2 regions of the Paenibacillus sp. J22R67 genome follow, and region 2 is predicted to be linked to the other one. Evidence: riboswitches for the same ligand, from Rfam matches in the RefSeq annotation. Region 2 holds a riboswitch; the other holds the start of a gene.
What was found. Region 2 has a riboswitch for cyclic di-GMP ahead of AC58VC_RS31430 (PilZ domain-containing protein). Riboswitches for the same ligand answer to the same signal wherever they lie in the genome.
Positions count from the first base shown of each region.

Region 1 (7,494 bases), on a different contig from region 2:
CTCGATGTGATGAAGCAGCAGTATAGCTTGTACAAGAATGATTTGCATTGGAAAAAACAAATTATGGACAGCCGCCATCTCGTAGCAGATCAGCTGTCCGGCGTTTCGCAGGTGATGGAGGACCTGGCGAAGGAAATTAAACGGGAAGGGCAGGAGTTGTTCCTTCAGGAAGAGCAAATCCGCAATGCGCTGGAGGAGCTGGGCTTATCTATTCATACGATCGACATTATTTCCTTAGATGAAGGAAATATTGAAATTGAAATTATTCATCAATACACGAAAGGCTTCGATGAATGCCGGAAAATCATTGCGCCGCTGCTAAGCGAGATCATCGGCGAGAACGTCGCCGTGATGCGTGAGGAGATGCATGAACGCGGCGAGGGCTACAGCACGGTCGTATTCGGCTCTGCCAAGGAATACGAGGTAGAGACCGGGGTCGCTGGCGCAGCCAAAGGGGGCGACCTCTTCTCGGGCGACAGCTTCTCCACGGTGGAGCTGGGCAATGGCAAGTATGCCGTTGCGCTTAGCGACGGCATGGGCAATGGCGAGCGAGCGCGGGCGGAGAGTCAGACCGCCCTTAGCATCCTGCAGCAGCTGCTGCAGTCTGGGATGGATGAGAAGCTGGCGATTAAGTCGCTGAACTCCGTGCTCATGCTCCGATCCTCCGATGAGATGTATGCGACGGTGGATATGGCCTTGATTGACATGTATAATGCAAACACAACTTTCATGAAGATTGGCTCCATACCGAGCTTTATTAAGCGTGGGAACGAGGTGATTTCGATCTCCGCGAATAATCTTCCCGTGGGGATTTTGAGCGAAATCGATGTCGATCTGGTTTCTATTCCTCTCCAATCGGGGGATATCCTCGTCATGATGACCGACGGGATCTATGATGCCCCTGGCCATGCAGTGAATAAGGAGATGTGGATGAAGCGCATGATTCAGGAAATCGATACGACCTTGCCGCAAGAGTTCGCGGATTGTTTGTTGGAGCGAATTTTCCGCCATCATCATGGCGAAATTCAAGATGATATGACGGTCGTTGTCGCTCGCGTAGAGAAGCGGCAGCCGGAGTGGGCGACATTCCGCTGGCCGGGGATTACGCGCATGGAGCGTCCAAAAACGGTCAGTTAATTAGCTGACGACATATAAGCTGCTGTCCTATAAGGCGTTATTAGTAGTAGTGAAAAGCCTGCGATTAAGCAGGCTTTTTAAGCTTTTTTAATGACAATATTCTCTTTGCTCAGACTGCGTCGGCATGAACAGTTTTGACAGACCTTAGGGAAGGGATTCATGCAACCGTATAGAATAGAAATAAGGAAAATAATGGTTTGATTTTTCGGGAATGCGTGCTTGCGCATGAGATCCACGAGAAAGGCAGGTACCTCTGGTGATTAGAAAAAAGCTTTCACTGTTATGTATCATTCTTGGGATTATCATTTTCTTGTATCCGATGGCTAACGACCGATATGAGAGCTTTCAGCAGCAGAAGATTTTGAAGCAATGGGAGGACAATCTACAAATGATGGATCAGGCTGTTGTTGAGCCAGAGGAATCACCGCTGGTGGATGTGCCTGTCGTGGCTCCACCTCTTCCTGCTCCTGAGGTTGAGGCTGCGCCGACAAGTAGCCAGATGCCGCCTGTCCCTGTGGCCGTCGCAGCGACGCCGAAGCCTGTAGCGATGCCCAAGAACATGGAAGGTGTTCTCATCATCGATAAAATAGACCTCAAGCTGCCTATACTAACGGATGCTACGGTGAATAATTTAAAAGTATCCGTTGCTAGCATCGCCAATACCGGTAAAGCAGGGGCAATTGGCAATTATGCGATTGCAGGCCATCGAAATCTGACCTATGGGAAAAACTTCAATCGATTAGATGAAGTCACCGAAGGAGATTTAGTCGAAGTAGATACCGGGAATAAAAAGTATGTCTATAGAGTTGTTGATAAGCAGTACGTCCTCCCGGAAGACGTCTGGGTGCTCAAAGGTAACGGCAAAGATCGGGAGATTACGCTAATTACTTGCCATCCTATGGAAAATCCGACTCACCGAATTGCGATTAAGGGGATCCTGGTGCCATCCGAGAAATAAAACATGTAATATTTTGTCTATTCAGAGGTACGAGCCTATGTTAAGATTGCTGTATAAGGATTCGGTGCTTTTTCTCCGATAAAGGCAAATCTAGCGAAAACTAGAGACGCAAAGCTAAAGGGCCTTCCTTAGTAGAACTAAGTTGGCAGCCAGTTACCGAAAGGAGATTTCTTGTGTTTAAGAAACCAGTCAGACTAGCAATTCTTGCCGCGATACTAGGCAGCAGTCTTGCCCCGCAAGGGATATTGGCAGCTTCCACCTCGCCTATTATTGACAAAGTTGCTCTGAATAAAGGGATTATCTCGGTCAACTATGAAGGAGCGAAAAGTACCAAGGTTCTCGTCCGAATCATGAGTGGGAATGTCAAATATGACTACACTTTCGCTGAGGGAGATCAGTACCCTTTGCAGCTTGGCAATGGCGCATACAGCGTGGTGATTGGTGAGTCCATAGGACCGAATAAATATAAAGTGGTTGCGCAAGAACAAATAGATTTGGAGATGGAAGACGAGAACGCAGTCTTTCTACAGGCCATTCCACTGATTAATTGGAATATGGAGTCGAAAGCAGTCGTTCAGGCTAAGCAAATAGCGGGCGATAAAGAAATGGATATGGATAAAATAAAGGCCATTTACGGTTATATCACGACCCATTTTAAGTATGACTATAAGAAAGCCCGAACCGTTGCAGATAGTTATGTACCTGATCTGGATGTGATTTACGAAGCTTCCGAAGGAATCTGCTACGATTTTTCTTCTACTTTTGCTGCAATGGCAAGAAGTGAAGGCATTCCAACCCGTCTTGTTATGGGGTATGAGATACACGATCCTGAGACCTATCATGCGTGGAATCAAGTTTTCTTGAAGGAACGTAATGAATGGGTGACAATTGATACCACATACGATGCTGTGCATGTACAAGCTGGTGAAGCGGTTGAGTTAGAAAAAAACAGTGCTAATTATAAAGTAGCCAGAATATATTAAGATAGGAAAGTAACCTGTACTCATAACTGAGTGCAGGTTTTTTTGTTTGTTATTTTTTGTGAAGAAATATAAATTCCACTGATTTACAATACAGGTCGTATCATATACTATTAATAATGATACGACTTGTATCTTTTACATAAGGCATAAACAAATATTCTCTACAAGAATCAATTTGTGAATGGAGGTTTGAATAATGATGTTGAGGAAAAAAATGAGTACGCTGCTAATTACATTTTTAATTCTTATGCAGAGTATTTACGGGATTGGCGTTGGAACGGTGGCCAGTGCGAACACCATTAACGAGAACATTATAGACAGTGTGACCATGGCTGTATATGACAGTGCAGGGCAGGTCGTGACCGGTGACGTTTACGATCCGAACTCCAAGATACAGCTGGACTACACGTGGTCTCTGCCGAACGGTCTGTATCATAGCGGCGATACGTATTCCTTTCATCTGCCGCAGCAATTCTTACTTTTTAATGATATCAGCGGTGGCCTAGTGATGGGACAGGATCAGTTAGGAACATTCCATGTTGATCGGACTAGTCATCAAGTGGTGATCACCTTTAACGACTATATAGAAAGTCATGATAATGTACATGGTACGCTCACCTTCAAAACGCAAATAGATAAGAGCCAACTAACCGAAAGCACGATTGTCAATATTACCATACCGGTTAATTCAGGCGATCAGATTTTCACTCTTCATTTTCGACCGACGGTCAGCTCAACAATTGATAAAAAGGGAGTATCTGCAGGGTTCAATTCCAAGGATATTAACTGGACTGTTGATGTGAATAAGAAACTGGATTCTGTTCAGAATGCGGTGGTAACGGATCCTATCCCGGCAGGTCTATCTGTTCCTGTTACGGTGGCTGTTTATGAACTAGGAGTTCATCTAGATGGAACTGTGGTACAGGGAGCATTGGTGGATGCAAGCCAATATACAGTTGATATAACGGGACAAAATCTAGCTATTCATTTCGCGGAAAGTCCGATTACCAAGGCATATCGCATTCAATTTACGACGACAATAACGGATTCTAATAAAGAGACTTTCGTGAATACAGCAACGTTCAAAGGAAGCAATAAAGAAGCTGTTTCCGCTTCTGCAACGGTTCAGGTGCAGCAAGGTAGAGATTTGGATAAAGAACAGGATGGTTATAGTCCCGTTACGCAAGTCGTTAGCTGGTCTATTAAATATAATTATAAAGAGAAGACCATTGCTCAACCCCTTGCCTTCCTAAAGGACTTATTTAATGATACGCAACAGCTAGTCGCCGGCTCTCTTCATGTCTATAAGGTTACTCTGAGTTCGAACGGGACTGAAACACTGGGCAGTGAACTGCCAGCTTCTGAGTACACGGTAACGGCGGAGACAGGTACTGGCACTAAAGGATTTAAACTGCAATTTAATAACCAAATCTCCTCGGCTTATAAAATTACTTACCAAACCAAAGCAATTGATCGTGTTCTGAATAACGTGATCATTAAGAATACAGTCGAGTCAGGAAGCGGATATAGTGATTCAGCTACCCGCCCTGTTGAACAGGGAGTTATTTATAAATATCCTGGGCCGCCGGATTACAAGGCTAGAACCGAAGCTTGGAGTTTGGTCATTAACCGGGATAGTTATTTGATGAACAACGTAGTTATATTAGATACATTTCCGAACAAGGGCATGCGTTTCATACCAAGCTCGCTCGTCATCAAAAAGGGGACAGTGACCTTAACGTCGGCCGATTATGTTCTGGATAGTTCGGTCGATGTCAGCGATGGATTCCTCATCAGACTGACTGACCCGATTTCAGAGCCTTTGACGATTACTTACAAAACGGACTTTAATTTAGATTGGATTAGTCCTCTGGGAACTACAAGCTTCACAAATTTAGCTAAAATTGATTGGATAGACAAAACTGAAGTCGCACAGACCAAAACGGCACAAGCAAAATTTGACCCCAGAGTTGAAGTAATAAATAACGGCTTTAAATATGGCGCTTACAATGCGACTTCCAAAGAGATTACTTGGACAGTGGGGGTCAATTACAACGGCAAGGCCACTGAAATGGCTACTGTTCAGGATACTTTGGAGTCTAATCAGAAGCTAGTAGATGGTTCGCTTGCCGTCTACAAAATGATCATCGCTGTAGATGGTAACGCAACCCAAGGGGAAGCAGTCGACAAGTCGAAATACACATACACGGTTGACAGTCAGAATAAATTAAATATCAAATTCGATCCATCCATCCGAGAAGCGTATCAAATTGTCTTTAAGACGAGTCTGCAGGGTCAACTTATTAACAGCACTGTTTCCAACACAGCTAGACTGTTTGATGGAGAAACTCCTATCTCTAATAATCTAAGCGCCACCCTTAACATCCCTATGGGCGGAGAATACGTCAGCAAAAGCGGCGAACAAATCGTGGATAAAATAAGCTGGACTGTTCTTATTAATCGCAACCAATCCACGCTAAACGATGCCAAAATTGTTGATACTCCAACAAGTAATCAGCAATTACTGCCGAATTCCTTCCACTTATTTTCTACGAGTGTAGCTGGGAATGGCAATGTGACCAAAGGATCGGAATTAACAAAGGGCACGGACTACAATTTGGTCATTAACACAAGCAATGAAGGTAAGCAAACTTTTGAGCTGAGCTTCGTTAATCAGATATCGAGTCCTTATATTTTGGAGTATCAGTCCTTAATTAAGGCAAATGATCACGAAACGATTTCCAATAAAGTTAGTCTCAGCGGCAGCAACGTAACCTCAGTAGTTAAAGAAACAACGAAGGATATTGTGGTAGGTGTTTCTGGAGGGTCCGGTACAGGCGGAGGGGTCCGAGGATCATTAACCGTTAAGAAAATTGATTCGGCGAATAACACCTTATTGCTCAGTGGAGCAACCTTTGAATTATATCGGAAGTCAGGTACAACGAGGACACTGATTAACACATTAACGACGGATGAAACAGGGTCTGCTATTTTCAAGGATCTGCTTGCAGGCGATTATGTCGTTGTAGAGAAAACAGCGCCTTCCGGTTATGTATTAAACAGAGAAGAGAACCCGATTACGCTTCACTCAGCCGATGTTCTAAGTTTAAATGTCATAAATACTAAGGAGTCTGAACCACCAACGCCGACACCAACACCAACGCCAGAAGGGCCAACACCGACACCAACACCGACACCAACGCCAGAAGGACCATCATCAAGCCCGACACCAACACCAACGTCAACGCATACGCGAGATGAACCATCGTCAAATCCGACACCAAGTCCAACACCGAAAGCAGTACCAAGCCCAGCACCGAGCACTACGCCAGCGCCGTCGAAACCGCCAGTGCCTACTGTAACGCCGATGCCATCACCGCCAATGGTTCCTACTCCTTCCACGGATCCCAAACCACCGGCGCCTGATATTCCTATCGACACTGATAATAACGTTCCATTAGGGGGAATCCCTCCTATAACGAAGCCGGAAACCCTTCCGGTAACCGGGGAGTCCAGTCACTTGTATGTAGAAATCGCAGGTATCACCTTGGTCCTGTTGGGCCTTATCCTAAGAAGAAGATTCAGACCGTAGGATCTCTAATTCAAATTTCAATCCCAGGCCAGTCTGTCAGTCCCATCGGCAGGCTGGCTTTTTCATTTCCTATGGAAGATCGGTGATTAGAGCCTCTCAAAAATGGAAAAACTAGGAGGAGAACTGCTAGAGAGCAAATTTTCCTTAAGCTAGGGAGGTAAATGTCATGATGAAACAGATTTTGTTAATCACAGATGGTTGTTCGAATGTTGGTGTGAGTCCAGTCATCGCGGCTGCACAAGCGCATACAGAGGGTGTAACTGTAAATGTCATAGGTGTGGTCGACCAAGGAGAATTAGGCATGCTAGGCACGGAGGAGATACGCGAGATTGCCGCAGCAGGCGGGGGGATGAGTCGGATTGTTAATTCGGTCCAGTTGTCCCAAACGGTTCAGATGATGACGCGCAAAACCGTAACGACCACGATTCAGCATGCGGTAGGCAAAGAATTGCAAAGCATTCTGGGGATTAATCAGCTAGAACAATTGCCGCCAGAGAAGCGAGCTGAGGTCGTGCAGGTGATCGATTCCATGAGTGAAACTACTTCTCTTCGCGTAGCGCTTTTAATAGATGCTAGTGCTAGTATGAAGCCTAAGCTTGCAGCAGTGCGGGAAGCTATTCATGATCTTCTGCTAAGTCTTAGAGCCCGCAGTGGCAAGAGTGAATTAGCCGTATTTCACTTTCCGTCCACCAAAACGAGAGACCAAGAGCTGGAGATGGATCTCAACTGGACGAATCAGCTTGCAAATTTAGACAAGATGTTCTATAAAATAAACATGAAGGGTACGACTCCGACAGGTCCGGCGCTCCTGCAAACGCTGCAGT
Region 1 covers NZ_JCAUAX010000019.1:39,284-46,777, forward strand. Annotated here, with positions in the region: gene spoIIE (stage II sporulation protein E) at 1-1,137, shown strand, start outside; gene AC58VC_RS35855 (class D sortase) at 1,394-2,095, shown strand; cyclic di-GMP riboswitch class I at 2,169-2,256, shown strand; gene AC58VC_RS35860 (transglutaminase-like domain-containing protein) at 2,269-3,078, shown strand; gene AC58VC_RS35865 (collagen binding domain-containing protein) at 3,275-6,670, shown strand; gene AC58VC_RS35870 (vWA domain-containing protein) at 6,840-7,494, shown strand, end outside.
Region 1: it holds a riboswitch for cyclic di-GMP, as region 2 does, so the genes downstream of both, AC58VC_RS35860 (transglutaminase-like domain-containing protein) here and AC58VC_RS31430 (PilZ domain-containing protein) in region 2, are expected to answer to the same signal.

Region 2 (7,494 bases):
TTGTTGCACAAAGTACAACATAGCGTATGCTTTTTCCTGAGTACTACTGCTTAGTGCTCCTTCCTGCCAATTTGGGGATAACCCTCCCTCTTTTTCGTTGTTAATAACGTTCGAAAAAGTCTGTACTTATGCTCCTGTTAGTATCGCTGATTGACTTGGCGGCTTTACATTTTATTAACATGTGGATAGGTAGAAAAGAGCGATTTTTAGCAGGAATTTTCTAGAAATATTTGAATTATTATAAGTGACAATCGACAAGCTAAATTGGGCTGGGGAGAAAATTTTGATGAAAAAAAAGAAAGTAATTGTGTCTATGTTAGCATTTTGCTGTTTGGCTGGTGTCGTCCATGCAGCAAGCCTTCATGGTGACTACAAGGGGGCTCCGATTGTGAAGGTTTTATTCGGGGGGAAAGAACTTCAAGCCGAGGATGTGCCTGCTACTATACAAGATGGCAGAACCGTTGTGCCGTTGTACCTATTGAGACAAACAGGGGCAACAGTGACATGGGATGCTGAGAAGTACACGGTTGATCTTGCATTCCCTCGAGTAAGGGAAGATAACGCAATGAAAGATTTTGCAGCTACCATTCCGTCCTTAAATGAGAAAGCCAAAGAAAATCAGGCTAAAAATATCCAGCTCATCTATAACGAATATGGCGTCTACTTGAAAGCGGATTTAGAAATGTCAGGTGATTCCAATAAAAATAACGAACATCTCCTTGCACTGTCTGGTCTTTTGGTAAATTCACCAGTGGATTCAATGATTGTTAGCCTTATTCATAATAGTTCGATTACAGGCTTTATTACGGTCAAGCGATCAAATGCTGAGGAGTTCAGTAAGAGCAGTAAGGACAAACTTGCAGAATATGACTTTATTAAGAATTGGAGCCATCAGCACGTAGATAATACAACCGATTTGTCTGTTCCCAATAAGCCTCAATCAACTTCTACGCCGCAGCCTGTGTCAAATTCGCAGGTTTCAGGTCCTGTATGTCGGGAGATCACGGCTCTTTACACAGGGCAGATCCAGAGTGCTGTAGATCAATACAATGCAAATCTTAGCCAGTATTCTGGCGGTATTGTTGGCTATGTAGATAAATTAAAACAAAGTATGAAAACAGCTTTAAAAGATAACAATTGTCCGGAAAATTAAAAATAAAAGCCAGCCAACGGTATATACCGTTAACTGGCGTTTTGTTTGATACGCGCCCGAGATGATTCGAACATCCGGCCTACAGTTTAGGAAACTGTTGCTCTATCCTGCTGAGCTACGGGCGCATGGCAAAGATTATGATAGCACGAAGCCTTATGTGGCGCAACCTTTGAGTGGCAAGATTTAGCGTGTAATTGAATTTCGCTGATTACATCGTGCGACGGGGAACTACAGAGCGCTATTTGAGCCAAAAACGCAGATCCCTGGATCAGACGGAACTACAGGGTCCTATTCAGCCGAGATAGCTAACATTACGGCTAAAAACGCTGAAATTGCGGACCACAGTTCCTCTTCCTCGCTGAAATGATCAATATCCAGAGAATAGCGGCCTATAGTTCCCGCCCGTTCGCACAAGGGGATGTCACCGCTTACGAAATTTGTTCGCACAACCGTTTACTCCTTGCCGCGCAGCTTGCGGAAAAACTGTGTCAGCATAGTCGCGCACTCTTCTTGCAGCACGCCGCTGACCACATCGACCCGGTGATTGAACCGGTCCTCCTGCAGCAAGTTCATCAACGTTCCCGCGCAGCCAGCCTTGGGATCGGTTGTGCCGTAGATCACCTGCGGAACGCGCGCTTGGACAATCGCGCCCGCACACATCGGGCAAGGCTCTAACGTGACGTAGAGCCTGCAGTCAAGCAGTCGCCACGCTTGCAAATGCTCGCTAGCTTGCTTAATAGCAATCATTTCAGCATGGGCAAGTGGATCCAGTGTAGTTTCACGAAGATTATAGCCGCGGCCAATAATTTGCCCTTGATGGACAACAACGGCACCAATCGGCACTTCGCGAATGGCTTCGGCTTTACGTGCTTCTTCTATAGCTGCTTTCATCCAAGGAATATGCTCCATATATTCATCCACAGGGGGACACCTCACTAAAAATAATCTTATCCACATGTGAACAAAGGATCGAACAAATATTCGTTGTTAACAACCTGTGGATAACAATGTGTATAACTTAAAAAGTTGTGGATATTTATTTCTTTTTTCATTCATACAACAAATACATGATGTATGCAAGAGAATTAGTTGATAATGGGGAAATCCAACCGTATAATGAGAGGTAATGTAGGTCTTTTAGACCATATAGCACGATATTGTACGACAAAGCATGACATTCATGCAGGGTTCGATAATGGCAAACTTGCCGAAAGGTAAGGACGCAAAGCCGAGGGTCTACGGTTCCTATGGAACTACGACAGCCTGGTTACCGAAAATCGATGCTTTTTAGGTTGAGGTAATAGGCTGTCCCAGACAAAAGGGGCAGTCTATTTTTTATATGGAAATCGAGGGAGGGTTGATCAACAAATGGTCAGCAAAGAAAAGTCAGCGAAATACGGCAGCAAGGAAGGCTACGACGCTGATGTGATGATTGACAGCAAAGCTATGCTGAGCAAGGATGATTTCGTAGCCACTGGCGTATTGACCTACGCACTCGGTGACATTATTGAAGTGGAGCTGCCGGAATATGACGTTTTTGCGCTGGGAGATAAGTGTAAAATGACGGTATACACGAAATCCGGGCTGTTTGTTATGGATACGACAGTTGTGGCCAAAGATCGGGGCTCATTAATTGTCCTGAATCCTCCTGAAAACCGTAGGAAGTTTACGGAAAAGCGGGAGTTCCCCCGCGTAGATGTGAAGAATGAAGGGCTTATTTTCGGGCTTCAAGATAAAAACAAGAAACTTAAACATCAGTTTGAAACACCGATGCGGTTTTCTATCAAAAATCTATCCGTTAATGGCCTGGGATTCACAATTAATGAAAATGTGATGCTAGAAAAAGTTATTCAGAAGAATTCCCAACTTGAAGTTGAGTTGATTTTGGGCTTTTTGGTGCCATGTACAATGGAAATTGTTCGGCAAGAAAAAACGAATGACGGCTATTATTACGGGGCAAGTTTTATCAGCATCCCAGACGAGAAAACGAACGCGCTGCGCGGATTTATTTTAAAAAATCAGATTGAAACCTACTTCGTCCAGAAGCAGGAAAATGAAACAAAAAAAGCACTGGAAAAAAAGTCTGCAGCTAATCAGTAGCCTACAGGCTTTTTTTTGCGTTCCAAGTACTATATAATAAGAAGGATGATTTTCGAAAATTAAGGAGTTGTAACTACGATGGCTTTGAAAGCAGGTATCGTCGGTCTACCGAACGTAGGAAAATCGACATTGTTTAATGCAATTACACAGGCGGGGGCAGAATCTGCAAACTATCCGTTCTGTACGATAGATCCGAATGTTGGGGTAGTTGAAGTACCGGACGAGAGATTGCAGAAGCTGGTAGAGATGATTGTCCCTAAAAGCATTGTTCCGACAGCCTTTGAATTCGTTGATATTGCGGGTTTGGTGAAGGGCGCGAGCAAGGGTGAAGGGCTTGGAAATAAATTTTTGGCACACATTCGTGAAGTGGATGCTATTGTGCATGTTGTCCGTTGTTTTGAGGATGATAATATTACTCACGTTTCCGGTAAAGTAGACCCGATTGGCGATATCGAGACGATTAATCTTGAACTGATCTTGGCTGACATTGAGTCTGTTGAGAAAAAGATCGAGCGCTCCCGCAAAAACCTGAAAGGCGGCGACAAGAAAGTTGTAGCCGAGGTTGAGTGTCTGGAACGCATCAAGGAAGCACTTTATAACGATCTGCCGGCGCGTAGCATCGATTTGAGCGATGATGAGAAGCTGCTCGTCCGCGACCTTCACTTGCTGACAATGAAGCCTGTTCTTTATGCAGCCAACGTGAGCGAAGACGAAGTATCCACAGCAGATGAGAATCCATTCGTCAAAATCGTTAAGGAGTACGCGGAGAAAGAAAACAACGAAGTTGTTTCGATCAGCGCAAAGGTGGAATCCGAGATTGCTGAGCTCGAAGAAGAAGAAAAAGCGATGTTCCTCGAAGAGTTGGGACTTCAAGAGTCCGGCTTGAATAGATTGATTAAAGCAGCTTATCGCAAGCTTGGCTTGTATACGTATTTTACAGCTGGGGTGCAGGAAGTTAGAGCTTGGACGATCCGTAAAGGAACGAAAGCTCCTCAAGCGGCTGGCGTAATTCATACCGATTTCGAGCGTGGATTTATTCGTGCCGAGGTTGTATCTTATACGGATTTGGTAACGGCTGGCTCCATGAATGGCGCGAAGGAAAAAGGGCAAGTGCGTCTGGAAGGTAAAGAGTACGTGGTGAATGACGGCGACGTTATGCACTTCAGATTTAATGTTTAATAAATAAAAAATAAAGAAAGGAGTGATCCTTTATGTTGGATCGACTTCAGTCCGTTGTGGACCGCTATGATAAATTAAGTGAGCTACTGTGTGACCCGGATGTGACGAGTGACACAAAGAAGCTTAGAGAGTATTCGAAGGAACAATCTGATCTTCAGGAAGCCTACGATGCTTATAATGAATATAAGAGCGTGAGCGAGCAATTGGCAGACGCGAAAGCGATGCAGAATGAAAAGCTGGACGATGAAATGCGTGAAATGGTGAAAATGGAGATCGATGAGCTTAGCGAGCAAGCGGCTAGTCTGGAAGAACAACTCAGAATGCTCATGATGCCAAAAGATCCGAATGACGACAAGAACGTCATCGTTGAAATTCGTGGAGCGGCAGGCGGCGATGAAGCTGCGTTATTCGCAGGCGATCTTTACCGTATGTATACCCGCTATGCGGACGGGCAAGGATGGAAAACGGAAATTCTTGATGCTTCCGTGAACGATTTGGGCGGATTCAAAGAGATTATTTTCATGATCACAGGAAAAGGCGCATTTAGTAAGCTGAAGTTTGAGAGCGGAGCGCACCGTGTACAGCGTATTCCAGTAACTGAATCAGGCGGACGTATTCATACCTCTACTTCGACAGTTGTTGTGATGCCTGAAGCGGAAGAAGTTGAGATCATTATTAATGACTCGGATATCCGTGTAGATACATTCTGTTCGAGCGGAGCGGGCGGTCAGTCCGTTAATACAACGAAATCAGCGGTTCGTGTGACGCACGTGCCTACGGGGATTGTTGCAACATGTCAGGACGGCAAATCGCAAAACTCTAATAAGGAGCAAGCGCTTCGCGTACTGCGTGCACGGATTTCCGATAAGATACGTGAGGAAGAGGAAGCGAAGTACTCAGGCGAGCGTAAAAGCAAAGTCGGTACAGGTGACCGTTCGGAGCGAATTCGCACGTATAACTTCCCTCAAAGTCGGATTACGGATCACCGGATTGGTTTGACGCTTCACCGACTGGATACAGTGCTTAACGGTGACATGGGAGAAATCGTGTCGGCGCTAACGATTGCCGCGCAGTCGGATGCTTTGGATAATGGGGAGCAGGCAATGTGATGCCGACTGCCTCGAAGACAATTAGAGAAGCCTATGTAGAGGCTTCTTCTTTTTTAGGGAAGCTGGGCGTAGCTGAGGCTGCTTCTTGTGTGGAACTTTTGCTGCAGCACCTACTCGGCTGCAGTCGGACGGAGCTGCTGTTCCGCTTCCAGGAACAGTTTCCTGCCCAGCTGGAGGGCTCTTGGCGCCAGCTAGTGGAGAGGAAGGCCGCGGGTGAGCCGGTACAGTATGTTATCGGCGAGCAAGATTTCTATGGCCTTACGTTCGCGGTTAGCCCGGCGGTGCTGATTCCGCGGCCGGAGACGGAGCTGCTCGTGGAAGCTTTGCTCCACGAGGGCTCGCGTCTGTTCCCGCAAGGCGCTCCGCTGCTTGCGGATGTTGGCACCGGGAGTGGCATCATCCCGGTGACCGTGGCTCACGCGCGCCCTGACTGGCGCGTGGCTGCCAGCGACATCTCCGCGGCAGCGCTGGAGATGGCTCGCTCGAACGCGCAGCGCCACGGCGTGGCTGCACGGGTGGAGTGGCTCGAGGGTGACCTCCTCGAGCCTTATATCGAGCGCCGGATCGCTCCAGATATACTGGTGTCTAACCCACCGTATATTCCTGATGGCGAGCTCCCGGCGCTGATGCCCGAGGTGCGGCTGTTCGAGCCGCACACGGCTTTATTCGGCGGTGCCCTTGGACTCGACCTGTACCGCCGGATGGTTGGGCAGCTGCCGCTCTTGCCGCGAATCCCGACTGTGGTCGGGTTCGAGGTTGGCATCGGGCAGGCGGAGGCTGTGGCGGCGATGCTGCGCGCCGCCGCTGATTGGGAGGAGATCCGGTTCGTGCCGGATCTCCAGGGGATTGATCGCCACGTGATCGCGATCCGGGCGCGGGAGCACTAGGGCTACTGGCTCCTTCTGATCCCCCGTAGCCGGATCGCTCCACGGAAGTGCCTAGGTTTAACGATGTTTTTCATCGTTAAAGCCACCGTCCGAACGCAAAAAGCAGCTGTAACGCTGTTTTTCACTCTTACAGGAGTGATTCCTGGTTGTTCCAAGGGAATCATGTAGGTTTAACGATGTTTTTCATCGTTAAAGTCTCCTGCCGAATCGTCGAAATGGCAATAACGTTATTTTTCATCCTTACGGCTGGCCTGGGTTGCCTGAGATCATTACAACTCTATCAATTCTACCAAAATTAAATAGATTGCTAGGTTTAGCCTCTCCACTTTTTGCCTATACTGGCTAGTAGAAGCGAAGGGAAAGGGGCTTTTCCTCATGGTAAAAAGAACGGATCGTCATTCATTCAAGCACTTATTATTCGTGGCTTTTGCACTTATTGTTATGATAACTAGTTGGGAATCCAATCGTACGAATGCGGCGGTTATTTCGCCTACTATACCGGAAGAATCGATTCGCTTGCGTATTCTAGCAAACTCTGATTCGGCACAGGATCAAGCTCTGAAACGTGAAATTCGCGATGCGATTATTGTGCGTATGCAGGACTGGGTAGTTGGACCGCACTCTTTGGATGAAGCAAGAGCGGTGGTATTGGCTCATTTGCCGGAGTTCGATGCGCTTGTCGGGCAAATGATTGAGTCCCGTGGGTATCGTTATACGCATACGGTTGAACTTGGCAAAGTGCCTTTCCCAACGAAAATGTACGGTAACGAAGTTTATCCTGCAGGTGATTATGAGGCGCTTCGCGTCACGATTGGCAGCGGGGAAGGTCAGAATTGGTGGTGTGTGCTATTTCCACCGCTTTGCTTTGTAGATTCTGTTTCAGGAGAAGCGGTGGCAGCTGCCGCTGTTGTAGCCAAAACAGAAACTTCACCTGCACCAACAGCAAAAACAAAAGACAGTAAAGTAGCTCAACCAACGGTTAAACAAGCCAAAGAGTTGAAAGTAAGCGCCGAAGAGCAAGTGAAGCCTGCTATTGCTGATGCTACTACTGATGCTGCTGCAGACT
Region 2 covers NZ_JCAUAX010000012.1:22,990-30,483, forward strand. Annotated here, with positions in the region: gene AC58VC_RS31410 (stalk domain-containing protein) at 287-1,153, shown strand; tRNA gene AC58VC_RS31415 (tRNA-Arg) at 1,205-1,278, opposite strand; gene AC58VC_RS31420 (hypothetical protein) at 1,442-1,600, opposite strand; gene tadA (tRNA adenosine(34) deaminase TadA) at 1,607-2,062, opposite strand; cyclic di-GMP riboswitch class I at 2,341-2,428, shown strand; gene AC58VC_RS31430 (PilZ domain-containing protein) at 2,522-3,253, shown strand; gene ychF (redox-regulated ATPase YchF) at 3,332-4,432, shown strand; gene prfA (peptide chain release factor 1) at 4,465-5,541, shown strand; gene prmC (peptide chain release factor N(5)-glutamine methyltransferase) at 5,541-6,428, shown strand; gene spoIIR (stage II sporulation protein R) at 6,804-7,494, shown strand, end outside.